Regions from separate parts of the Pseudomonas sp. FP2309 genome, predicted to be linked through region 3. Evidence: predicted binding sites of a transcription regulator. Region 3 holds the regulator's gene; each other region holds the start of a gene.
What was found. Region 3 encodes sigma-54, which starts transcription at its own class of promoters, with help from an activator protein. Its sites were predicted from a motif close to ANTGGCATNNANNTTGCTNT; they were not measured.
Positions count from the first base shown of each region.

Region 1: PSH59_RS19260 (circularly permuted type 2 ATP-grasp protein) is a predicted target of sigma-54. The motif match lies at 1,901-1,920, and genes of this name have one in related genera.
Region 2: flgB (flagellar basal body rod protein FlgB) is a predicted target of sigma-54. The motif match lies at 1,834-1,853, and genes of this name have one in related genera.

Region 1 covers NZ_CP117439.1:4,205,823-4,209,095, reverse strand. Annotated here, with positions in the region: gene PSH59_RS19280 (YkgJ family cysteine cluster protein) at 1-12, shown strand, start outside; gene PSH59_RS19275 (START domain-containing protein) at 50-655, shown strand; gene PSH59_RS19270 (hypothetical protein) at 759-995, shown strand; gene PSH59_RS19265 (ribonuclease E inhibitor RraB) at 1,210-1,551, shown strand; gene PSH59_RS19260 (circularly permuted type 2 ATP-grasp protein) at 1,954-3,273, shown strand, end outside.
Region 2 covers NZ_CP117439.1:4,269,952-4,273,224, reverse strand. Annotated here, with positions in the region: gene PSH59_RS19595 (chemotaxis protein CheV) at 1-677, shown strand, start outside; gene cheR (protein-glutamate O-methyltransferase CheR) at 727-1,554, shown strand; gene flgB (flagellar basal body rod protein FlgB) at 1,896-2,303, shown strand; gene flgC (flagellar basal body rod protein FlgC) at 2,307-2,750, shown strand; gene flgD (flagellar hook assembly protein FlgD) at 2,767-3,273, shown strand, end outside.
Region 3 covers NZ_CP117439.1:981,184-984,456, forward strand. Annotated here, with positions in the region: gene rapZ (RNase adapter RapZ) at 1-259, opposite strand, end outside; gene ptsN (PTS IIA-like nitrogen regulatory protein PtsN) at 262-726, opposite strand; gene hpf (ribosome hibernation-promoting factor, HPF/YfiA family) at 737-1,042, opposite strand; gene PSH59_RS04360 (RNA polymerase factor sigma-54) at 1,118-2,611, opposite strand; gene lptB (LPS export ABC transporter ATP-binding protein) at 2,809-3,273, opposite strand, start outside.

The DNA of each region.
Region 1 (3,273 bases), 2.4 Mb from region 3:
ACGGCGGCTTGATGGGCTTACTATCGGAACTTCAATAAGGAATACAACAATGGGTTCGCTGAAACGAATGGCTGTGCTGTGCGGTGTTACGGTGTTGTTTGCGGCCACGGCCCAGGCTGAGGACTGGCAAGTCGCCAAGGACGAAGACGGTATCAAGATTTCGCTGAGCGAAATTGCCGGCTCCAAGTACAAGGCGTATCGCGGCGTGACTCTGATCAAGGCACCCGTTGCCAGGATCCAGGCGCTTCAGGAAGACGTCGCCGGCGCCTGTGCGTGGATTCACGAATGCAAATCCCAGAAGCTGGTGGATAAAAAAGGCGACGAGGCCTGGACCTACACCCAGTTCAAGGCGCCGTTCCCTGTGACCGATCGTGATTCGTACATTCACGTCACCACCACCAAGAATGCCGATGGCAGCCTGACCCGCAAACTTGAGGGCGTGCCTACCTACAAGCCGGAAGAAAAAGGCTACGTGCGCGTGGCCCAGGTCGAGGGGTTTTGGAAGCTGGTCCCCAAGGGTGCTAATGAAACCGAAGTCACCTACCAGGTTCACACCGAGCCCGGCGGCAGCGTGCCGTCGTGGCTGGCCAACAAGTTCGTGGTGGACGCCCCGTTCAACACCTTGAAAGCCTTGAAAACCCACGCTGAACAATAAGCGCGATAGACGCGGTGCCTCAGGGCTTGAATGGAACGTTTACCGAGCCCTCAAGGTCCAGATACAGGTGAGCCCACACGCGGGCTTTATCGAGGAGGCACCGATGCAAACGTGGCACATTACCTTCGTTGATGATCACGGCGAGACATCCGTGGAGCAGTTCACCTGCGAACAAAAGCCCAGCCTCGAAGATGCTGCGCACATGATTCGCAACAAACTGGTACCTGTAGCCGCCGAGCTCGACCTCAATGACCTTGAGGGCCGCAAGGCAGAGCCTACGGTCAAGATTCTGAAAGACCAGAACAGCATCCAGATCCTCGACATTTCTCCCGCCGCCTGAATATTCCCTGTATCACCTCCAGGCGCTACTGGTGGAGGTGAAAGCTTCGCGCTACTCTGCAAGCGAGATCAGCGAATGAATCGCTAAGGTCTGGTCTTGTCAGCTACATGCTTGTTTTCCCGTGGTGATGTTATTGCCGTGGTACCCGCGCCGGTAGCGCGCGGGCTTTTGGGAAGCACGGAAAGTCTATCCATCGGTTTGAGGAGGACGTTTCATGAGCACAGCCTATCAAGAAGACATCAGCACCCACGTTCTACGTCGCATGAAAGAAGGCGGCTTCGACTTTTCAAGGTTTCACCCCATTGAGTTCTACGCGATTTTTCCGGACGAGGAACGGGCGCGCAGGGCTGCGGGTGAGTTTCGTGGAGAGTCCCTGAACGCCCAGGTCAGTGCGCGCGACGATGGCGCCTGGTACCTGGAGTTGAGCAAAGTCATGTTTGCAACCTACGACGGCATAGGAGACTTCGAGCAGGACTTTGAAGCAGTGGTGGAACCCCTTGGTGGAATCATCGAAGGGTGGGGCGTCAAGCACCCGGTACGTCCGTTACCGATGTAGTGCAAAGTTATACGCAACACAACGTATCGGCTGACCTTAGGGTTGGCCGATTTTGTTTGCGCGGCGCGCAAGCGTTGCGGAACTTGCGTTGCATTTTTACGCACCAAAAAAAAGGCCACCCGACAAGGGTGGCCCAAAGGGAAGAGCGGAGCGCCAAAGGTTATTCAGCAGATGGGGCGATTATCCGCAGGCGTGGCCGGGCAGTGAAATCAACTCTGACTATGCTGTTGATAGCAAAAACCTGCATTGTGCTGAAGCAGGCCGCTACACACCGGGCAATCTGCGCACCAGGAGGGTGCGCCAGACTGCCCGCGTTTATTCAACGCACTGATATTTAAGTGTTTATGCCGATGGCACGGGCCTTGCGAAGGTCCATGCGTCCCGAGTGACAAGGAGTACGGCATGATCCGCACTTATTACGATGAGATGTACGACGGTGCAGGGCTGGTTCGCCCGCACTATCGCGAATTTGCCCGCTGGTTGGCCGACACCCCGGCAGACCTGTTGGCCCAGCGTCGGCGCGAAGCCGATTTGCTGTTTCACCGCGCCGGGATCACCTTCACCCTGTATGGGGACGAGCAGGGTACCGAGCGCCTGATTCCCTTCGACACCATTCCCCGCAGTATTCCCGCCAGCGAATGGCGGATCGTCGAGCGTGGCTGCATCCAGCGGGTCAAGGCGCTGAATATGTTTCTCGCCGACCTGTATCACGACCAACGCATCATCAAGGCCGGGATCATTCCCGCCGAACAGGTGCTGGCCAACGAGCAGTACCAACTGGCGATGCAGGGCTTGAACCTGCACCGCGACCTGTATTCCCACGTCTCGGGGGTAGACCTCGTACGCGACGGCGACGGCACTTACTACGTGCTGGAAGACAACCTGCGTACCCCCAGCGGCGTGAGCTACATGCTTGAAGACCGCAAGATGATGATGCGTCTGTTCCCCGAGCTGTTCGCCGCCCAGCGCATCGCGCCCATCGACCATTACCCCAACCTGCTGCTCGACACCCTCAAAAGCTCCAGCCCCCTGGATAACCCCAGCGTGGTGGTGCTGACGCCTGGGCGCTTCAACAGCGCATTCTTTGAACATGCGTTTCTCGCGCGGGAAATGGGTGTGGAGCTGGTGGAAGGTGCCGACCTGTTCGTGCGCGACGACCGCGTGTTCATGCGCACCACCGACGGGCCCAAAGCGGTGGATGTGATCTATCGCCGCCTCGACGACGCGTTCCTCGACCCGCTGGCGTTCAACCCGGACTCCATGCTCGGCGTGCCCGGCCTGCTCGCGGCCTATCGCTCGGGCAATGTGGTGCTGGCCAATGCCATTGGTACCGGAGTGGCGGATGACAAGTCGGTGTACCCCTTCGTCACCGAGATGATCCGTTTTTACCTGGATGAAGAGCCGATCCTCAAGAACGTCCCTACTTTCCAGTGCCGCAAGCCCGACGAACTGTCCCACGTGCTCGCCAACCTGCCGGAGCTGGTGGTGAAGGAAACCCAAGGTTCCGGCGGCTACGGCATGCTGGTGGGGCCTGCGTCCACCGCAAAGGAAATCGAAGCCTTCCGTGCCCGTATCAAGGCCAAGCCCCACGCCTATATCGCCCAGCCAACCCTGTGTTTATCCACCTGCCCGACCTTTGTCGAAAACGGCATCGCGCCGCGGCACATCGACCTGCGCCCGTTTGTCTTGTCCGGCAAAGAAACCCGCGTAGTGCCGGGCGGC
Region 2 (3,273 bases), 2.4 Mb from region 3:
TGCAGGATCGTGAGAACCCGTTCGTGATCATTACCGAATACAACACCAAGACCCAGGGTTTCCTGGTGCGCTCGGTGGAGCGCATCGTCAACATGAACTGGGAAGAGATCCATCCGCCGCCCAAGGGCACCGGCCGCGATCACTACCTCACTGCAGTGACGCGCGTCGACAACCAGTTGGTGGAAATCATCGACGTGGAGAAGATCCTCGCCGAAGTGGCACCAACCTCGGAATCGATCTCCGTGGGCGTGGTGGATGCCGAGACGGCGCACAAGGCGATCTCGCTGCGAGTGCTCACGGTGGATGACTCCTCGGTGGCGCGCAAACAGGTGACCCGTTGCCTGCAGACCGTCGGCGTGGAAGTGGTGGCGCTCAATGATGGCCGCCAGGCGCTGGATTACCTGCGCAAACTGGTGGATGAGGGCAAGAAGCCGGAAGAAGAATTCTTGATGATGATTTCCGACATCGAGATGCCGGAAATGGATGGCTATACCCTCACGGCCGAGATACGTAGCGATCCACGCATGCAAAAACTGCATATTGTCCTGCATACTTCGTTGTCGGGCGTATTCAACCAGGCGATGGTCAAGAAGGTCGGTGCCGATGACTTCCTGGCCAAATTCCGTCCTGATGACCTGGCATCCCGGGTAGTCGACCGGATCAAGGCAGCAGAATAACAGCCAGGGTCTTCTCCCTGGCGGTCATACGATTTTAGAGGCGGTATCAGTGTCTACAGGTAATTTGGATTTTGAACAGTTCCGGGTCTTCCTGGAAAAGGCCTGTGGCATATTGCTCGGTGAAAACAAGCAATACTTGGTATCCAGTCGTCTTAATAAACTGATGGAACAGCAGGGCATCAAATCCCTGGGTGAGTTGGTTCAACGGATCCAGGGTCAGCCGCGCAGTGGCCTCAAGGAAATGGTGGTCGATGCCATGACCACCAACGAAACCCTGTGGTTTCGTGACACCTACCCCTTTGAAGTGCTCAAGAGCAAAGTGCTCCCGGAGGCCATCAAGGCCAGCCCGGGCCAGCGCCTGCGTATCTGGTCGGCGGCCTGTTCCTCGGGGCAGGAACCGTATTCCATCTCGATGGCCATCGATGAGTTCGAGCGGACCAACATGGGGCAGTTGAAGGCCGGGGCGCAAATTGTCGCCACTGATCTGTCGGGCACCATGCTCAACAACTGCAAGACCGGTGAGTACGACAGCCTGGCTCTGGGGCGTGGTTTGTCTCCGGAGCGCCTGCAGCGGTACTTCGACTCCAAAGGTGCGGGGCGCTGGGCGATCAAGGCACCGATCAAGAGCCGTGTGGAGTTTCGCTCGTTCAACCTGCTCGACAGCTACGCCAGCCTGGGCAAGTTCGACATGGTGTTTTGCCGCAACGTGCTGATCTACTTCTCGGCCGAGGTGAAGAAAGACATCCTGTTGCGCATCCACGGCACGCTCAAGCGTGGCGGCTACCTGTTCCTGGGGGCTTCGGAAGCGCTGAACGGCCTGCCGGATCACTTCCAAATGGTGCAGTGCAGCCCTGGGATCATCTACCAGGCCAAGTAAGCCCGAGTTCACTCGATCAATGTGGGAGCTGGGCTTGTGTGGGAGCAGGGCTTGCCCGCGATGCAGGCGCCTCGGTTTGTCATTTAAACCGAGGTGATGCAATCGCAGGCAAGCCAACGCCCACACAAGTCCACTCCCACATTTTTTTGCGGCAAATCCCAGTAAAGCGGCAACCCCCCATTGCCGCTTTACTGGCGCCACGCGGAAACCCGTTGCCGCTTTTCTGGCATTGCCGCCAGCAAGCGCCCCGCAAACCCTTGATATACGGGCCCTCGAAGAATTGGCATGCACCTTGCTATAACCCTGTTAACGAACAGCAGGTCAGCCTAAAGGTTTCCGCCATGAGCATCAGCTTCGATAAAGCGCTCGGTATCCACGAACAAGCCCTGGGCTTCCGCGCCCAGCGTGCCGAAGTCCTGGCCAACAACATTGCCAACGCCGATACCCCGAACTACAAGGCTCGGGACCTGGACTTCTCCGCCGTGCTCGCCGCGCAGCAGGACAAGACCAAAAACGGCACCTTCGCCTTGAATATGACCAACAGCCGTCATATCGAAGCGCAAGGCCTGAGCAGTGGTGACGAGTCGCTGCTTTATCGCACGCCGATGCAGCCGTCGATCGACCAGAACACCGTCGACGCCCAGTTGGAGCAATCGAACTATGCCGAGAACTCGGTGAACTTTCAGGCCAGCTTTACCCTGCTCAACAGCAAATTCAAAGGGCTGATGTCAGCCCTGCGTGGAGAGTAAGCCATGTCCCTGTCCAGTGTTTTCAATATTGCCGGTAGCGGCATGAGCGCCCAGACCACGCGTCTGAACACCGTCGCCAGTAACATCGCCAACGCCGAGACCGTGTCTTCGAGCATTGACCAAACCTACCGCGCCCGTCACCCGGTGTTCGCCACCATGTTCCAGGCGGGCCAGAACGGCGGTAGCGACTCGTTGTTCCAGGAACAGGATGCCGCCGGCAAAGGCGTGCAGGTGCTTGGCGTGGTCGAAGATCAGAGCAACCTCGAAGCGCGCTACGAGCCTAACCACCCGGCGGCGAACGAAAAAGGCTACGTGTATTACCCGAACGTCAACGTGGTCGAGGAAATGGCAGACATGATTTCCGCCAGTCGCTCGTTCCAGACCAACGCGGAAATGATGAACACCGCCAAAACCATGATGCAGAAGGTCCTGACCCTGGGTCAGTGATAAGGGGCGCCAACGAATGGCCATTGTTGATACCACGACCAACTCAGCGGTCCAGGACCTTTTCAACTCCAAGGTCCAGACCGCGACAAATAACAGCAGTGTCAGTGACGCTTCCAAGACGGCGACGGGAAGCCAGTCGCTGGGCAAGGATGCATTCCTGCAACTGCTGGTGACTCAACTGAAAAACCAGAACCCGCTGTCGCCTCAGGACAACGGCGCTTTCGTGGCCCAGCTGGCGCAATTCAGCAGCCTGGAAGGCATCAACACCCTGAACGACTCGGTGAATAACATCTCGAGCAACTTCAGTTCGTCGCAGGCACTGCAAGCGTCTTCGCTGGTTGGGCGTTCGATCATCACCCAGACCGACAAAGCCTTGGTGGATACCAGCAAGAGCATGGCCGGTTCGGTGGCGGTGACGGCGGCGACGGGCAACGTCTCGATCAAGATCACCGACAAAGACGGCAGCGTGGTGCGCACCATCGATATGGGCGCTCAAAGCGCAGGTACCTCGGACTTTATCTGG
Region 3 (3,273 bases):
CGTCGCAATGAATGTGTTTGGCGCGCACTTCCTCAAGCAGTTCCGGGAAGCGCGAAAGATGGCTGGGCAGGTTACGGGCGTCAATCGAAACAGCAACCAGCGGTTGTGCGAGTTCGGTGTGGATCAAAGCGCGTTCTGCCAGCTCAGGCAGCAGGCCGGCCGGCAGGTTGTCGATGCAATAGAAACCGCTGTCCTCAAGAACATTGAGGGCGGTGCTTTTACCCGAGCCGGAGCGGCCGCTGACGATGATCAAACGCATGATTACTGCCCGCTTTGTTCATCCAGGACAACTTGATACAGCGCCCCATTGCTGTTGGCGCTGCGCAGTTTGTCGCGTACTTCCTTGCGGTCGAGCATGCTGGCGATCTGCCGAAGCAGTTCCAGGTGTGCATCGGTGGCAGCTTCCGGGACCAGCAGAACGAACAGCAGGTCGACCGGGGCGCCATCGATGGCGTCGAAATCGATAGGGGCGTCCAAGTGCAGCAGGGCGCTTACGGGGGACTCGCAGCCTTTGAGGCGGCAGTGAGGAATCGCGATGCCGTTGCCAAAACCGGTGGAACCGAGTTTTTCACGGGCAATCAGGGCCTCGAAGACATCTTGCATCTCCAGATCCGGCACTTCGCGTGCGATCAGGTTGGCAATTTGTTCGAGGGCTTTCTTCTTGCTGCCGCCCGGCGCGTTCACGAGGGAACGGCCGGGGGTCAGGATGGTTTCAAGTCGGATCATGGGGGGGGAGTTAACGACCTGTGCCCTGAAGCAGGCTCAGATTCTTTTCCTTATGCTTTTTGAGTTGGCGGTCAAGCTTGTCTGTGAGCAAGTCGATTGATGCATACATGTCTTCATGCTCGGCATTGGCTACCACTTCGCCGCCGGGTATCTGAAGTGTCGCTTCGATTTTCTGCTGAAGCTTGTCGACCTTCATGATGACCTGCACGTTGGTGATCTTGTCGAAATGGCCCTCAAGCTTCCTAAGCTTCTGCTCTACGTAGTCGCGTAGTGGAGGGGTGACTTCTACATGGTGTCCACTGATGTTGACTTGCATACAGCTTCTCCTTCGTTGCCAGTGCATAAAGCGGTGGGCAGGAATACCCACCACTGGAACGCTGTGGCCCGCCCGTCACATCAAACGCTTACGCTCGCTGGAAGGCGCGATCCCAAGGGATTCGCGGTACTTGGCGACGGTTCGACGGGCGACCTGAATGCCTTGTGCCTCCAGTAAACCAGCGATCTTGCTGTCACTCAACGGCTTTTTCTGATTTTCCGCGGCAACCAGTTTTTTGATGATCGCGCGGATCGCTGTGGACGAGCATTCGCCGCCTTCGGAGGTGCTTACATGGCTGGAGAAAAAGTATTTCAACTCATAGATACCCCGTGGGGTATGCATGAATTTTTGCGTCGTTACCCGTGAAATCGTTGATTCGTGCATGCCCACCGCTTCTGCGATGTCATGCAGCACCAGGGGTTTCATTGCCTCGTCGCCATATTCCAGGAAGCCGCGCTGGTGCTCGACGATCTGGGTGGCGACTTTCATCAGGGTTTCGTTGCGGCTTTGCAGGCTCTTGATAAACCAGCGCGCTTCCTGCAACTGGTTGCGCATGAAGGTGTTGTCGGCACTGGTGTCGGCGCGACGCACGAAACCGGCATATTGCGGGTTGACCCGCAGACGTGGCACCGACTCCTGGTTCAGCTCTACCAGCCAGCGTTCGTTGTCTTTGCGCACAATCACATCGGGTACAACGTATTCGGCTTCGCTGGATTCGATCTGCGAGCCCGGGCGTGGGTTGAGGCTTTGCACCAGCTCGATAACCTGGCGCAGTTCGTCTTCCTTGAGTTTCATGCGGCGCATCAACTGGCTGTAGTCGCGGCTGCCCAGCAGGTCGATGTAGTCAGTGACCAGTCGTTGGGCTTCGGCCAGCCAAGGCGTCTTGGCGGGCAACTGGCGCAGTTGCAGCAGCAGGCATTCGCTCAAGGTGCGGGCGCCGATACCGGCAGGCTCGAACTGCTGGATGCGGTGCAGCACGGCTTCGATTTCGTCCAGCTCGATGTCCAGCTCCGGATCGAAGGCCTCTAGTATTTCTTCGAGTGTCTCGTCCAGATAGCCCTGGTTGTTAATGCAATCGATCAGGGTGACAGCGATCAGACGATCGGTGTCGGACATCGGTGCCAGGTTCAATTGCCACAACAGATGGCTCTGCAGGCTCTCGCCGACGGAGGTGCGGGTGGTGAAGTCCCACTCGTCATCGTCGTTGCTGGGCAGGCTGCTGGCGCTGGTCTGGTAGACGTCTTCCCAGGCAGTGTCCACCGGGAGTTCGTTGGGAATGCGCTCGTTCCATTCGCCTTCCTCGAGGTTGTCCACCGTCGGGGCCGTTTCCTGGTAAGAGGGTTCCTGAACGTCGGAATTGGGTTTTTGCTCGATGTTGTCGGCCAGCGGGTCTGCATTATCGAAGTCGTCGCCTTCTTCCTGGCGTTCGAGCATCGGATTGGACTCCAGGGCCTCCTGGATTTCCTGTTGCAGGTCCAGCGTCGACAATTGGAGCAGGCGGATGGCCTGTTGCAGCTGCGGTGTCATCGTCAGCTGCTGGCCCATTCTCAGGACTAGCGATGGTTTCATGGCAGGGGCTTAACACCTTATTCGCCGGCGCAATGCGCCATCCACGACAGGGCGCGTGAGCGCCAAACATAAGCAAATTATATGCCTGATATCGAGGGCTTTGCCTAGAGCGCGGTAACAATAAAAATCCGGAGGTTTTCTATTAATGTCCGCGCTTAAGGCAAGCTACCTGCCACCACCTTCAATAGCCGGTGGATTTACAGGCGGAACTCGTGACCCAGGTACACTTCCTTGACCAGTTCGTTGGCCAGGATGGTTGCGGAGTCGCCTTCGGCGATCAGCTGGCCATCGTTGACGATGTAAGCGGTTTCGCAGATATCGAGGGTCTCGCGCACGTTGTGGTCGGTGATCAGCACACCGATACCCTTGGCCTTGAGGTGATGGATGATCTGCTTGATGTCTCCAACCGAAATGGGGTCAACGCCGGCAAACGGCTCGTCCAGCAGGATGAACTTGGGTGCGGTCGCCAGGGCGCGGGCGATCTCCACGCGGCGACGCTCGCCGCCCGACAGGCTCATGCCCAGGTTGTCGCGGATGTGGTTGATGTGGAACTCCTGCAGCAGGCTTTCCAGTTCCTTGCGACGGCCATCTCGGTCGAGTTCCTTGCGGGTCTCGAGGATGGCCATGATGTTGTCGGCAACCGACAGTTTGCGGAAGATCGA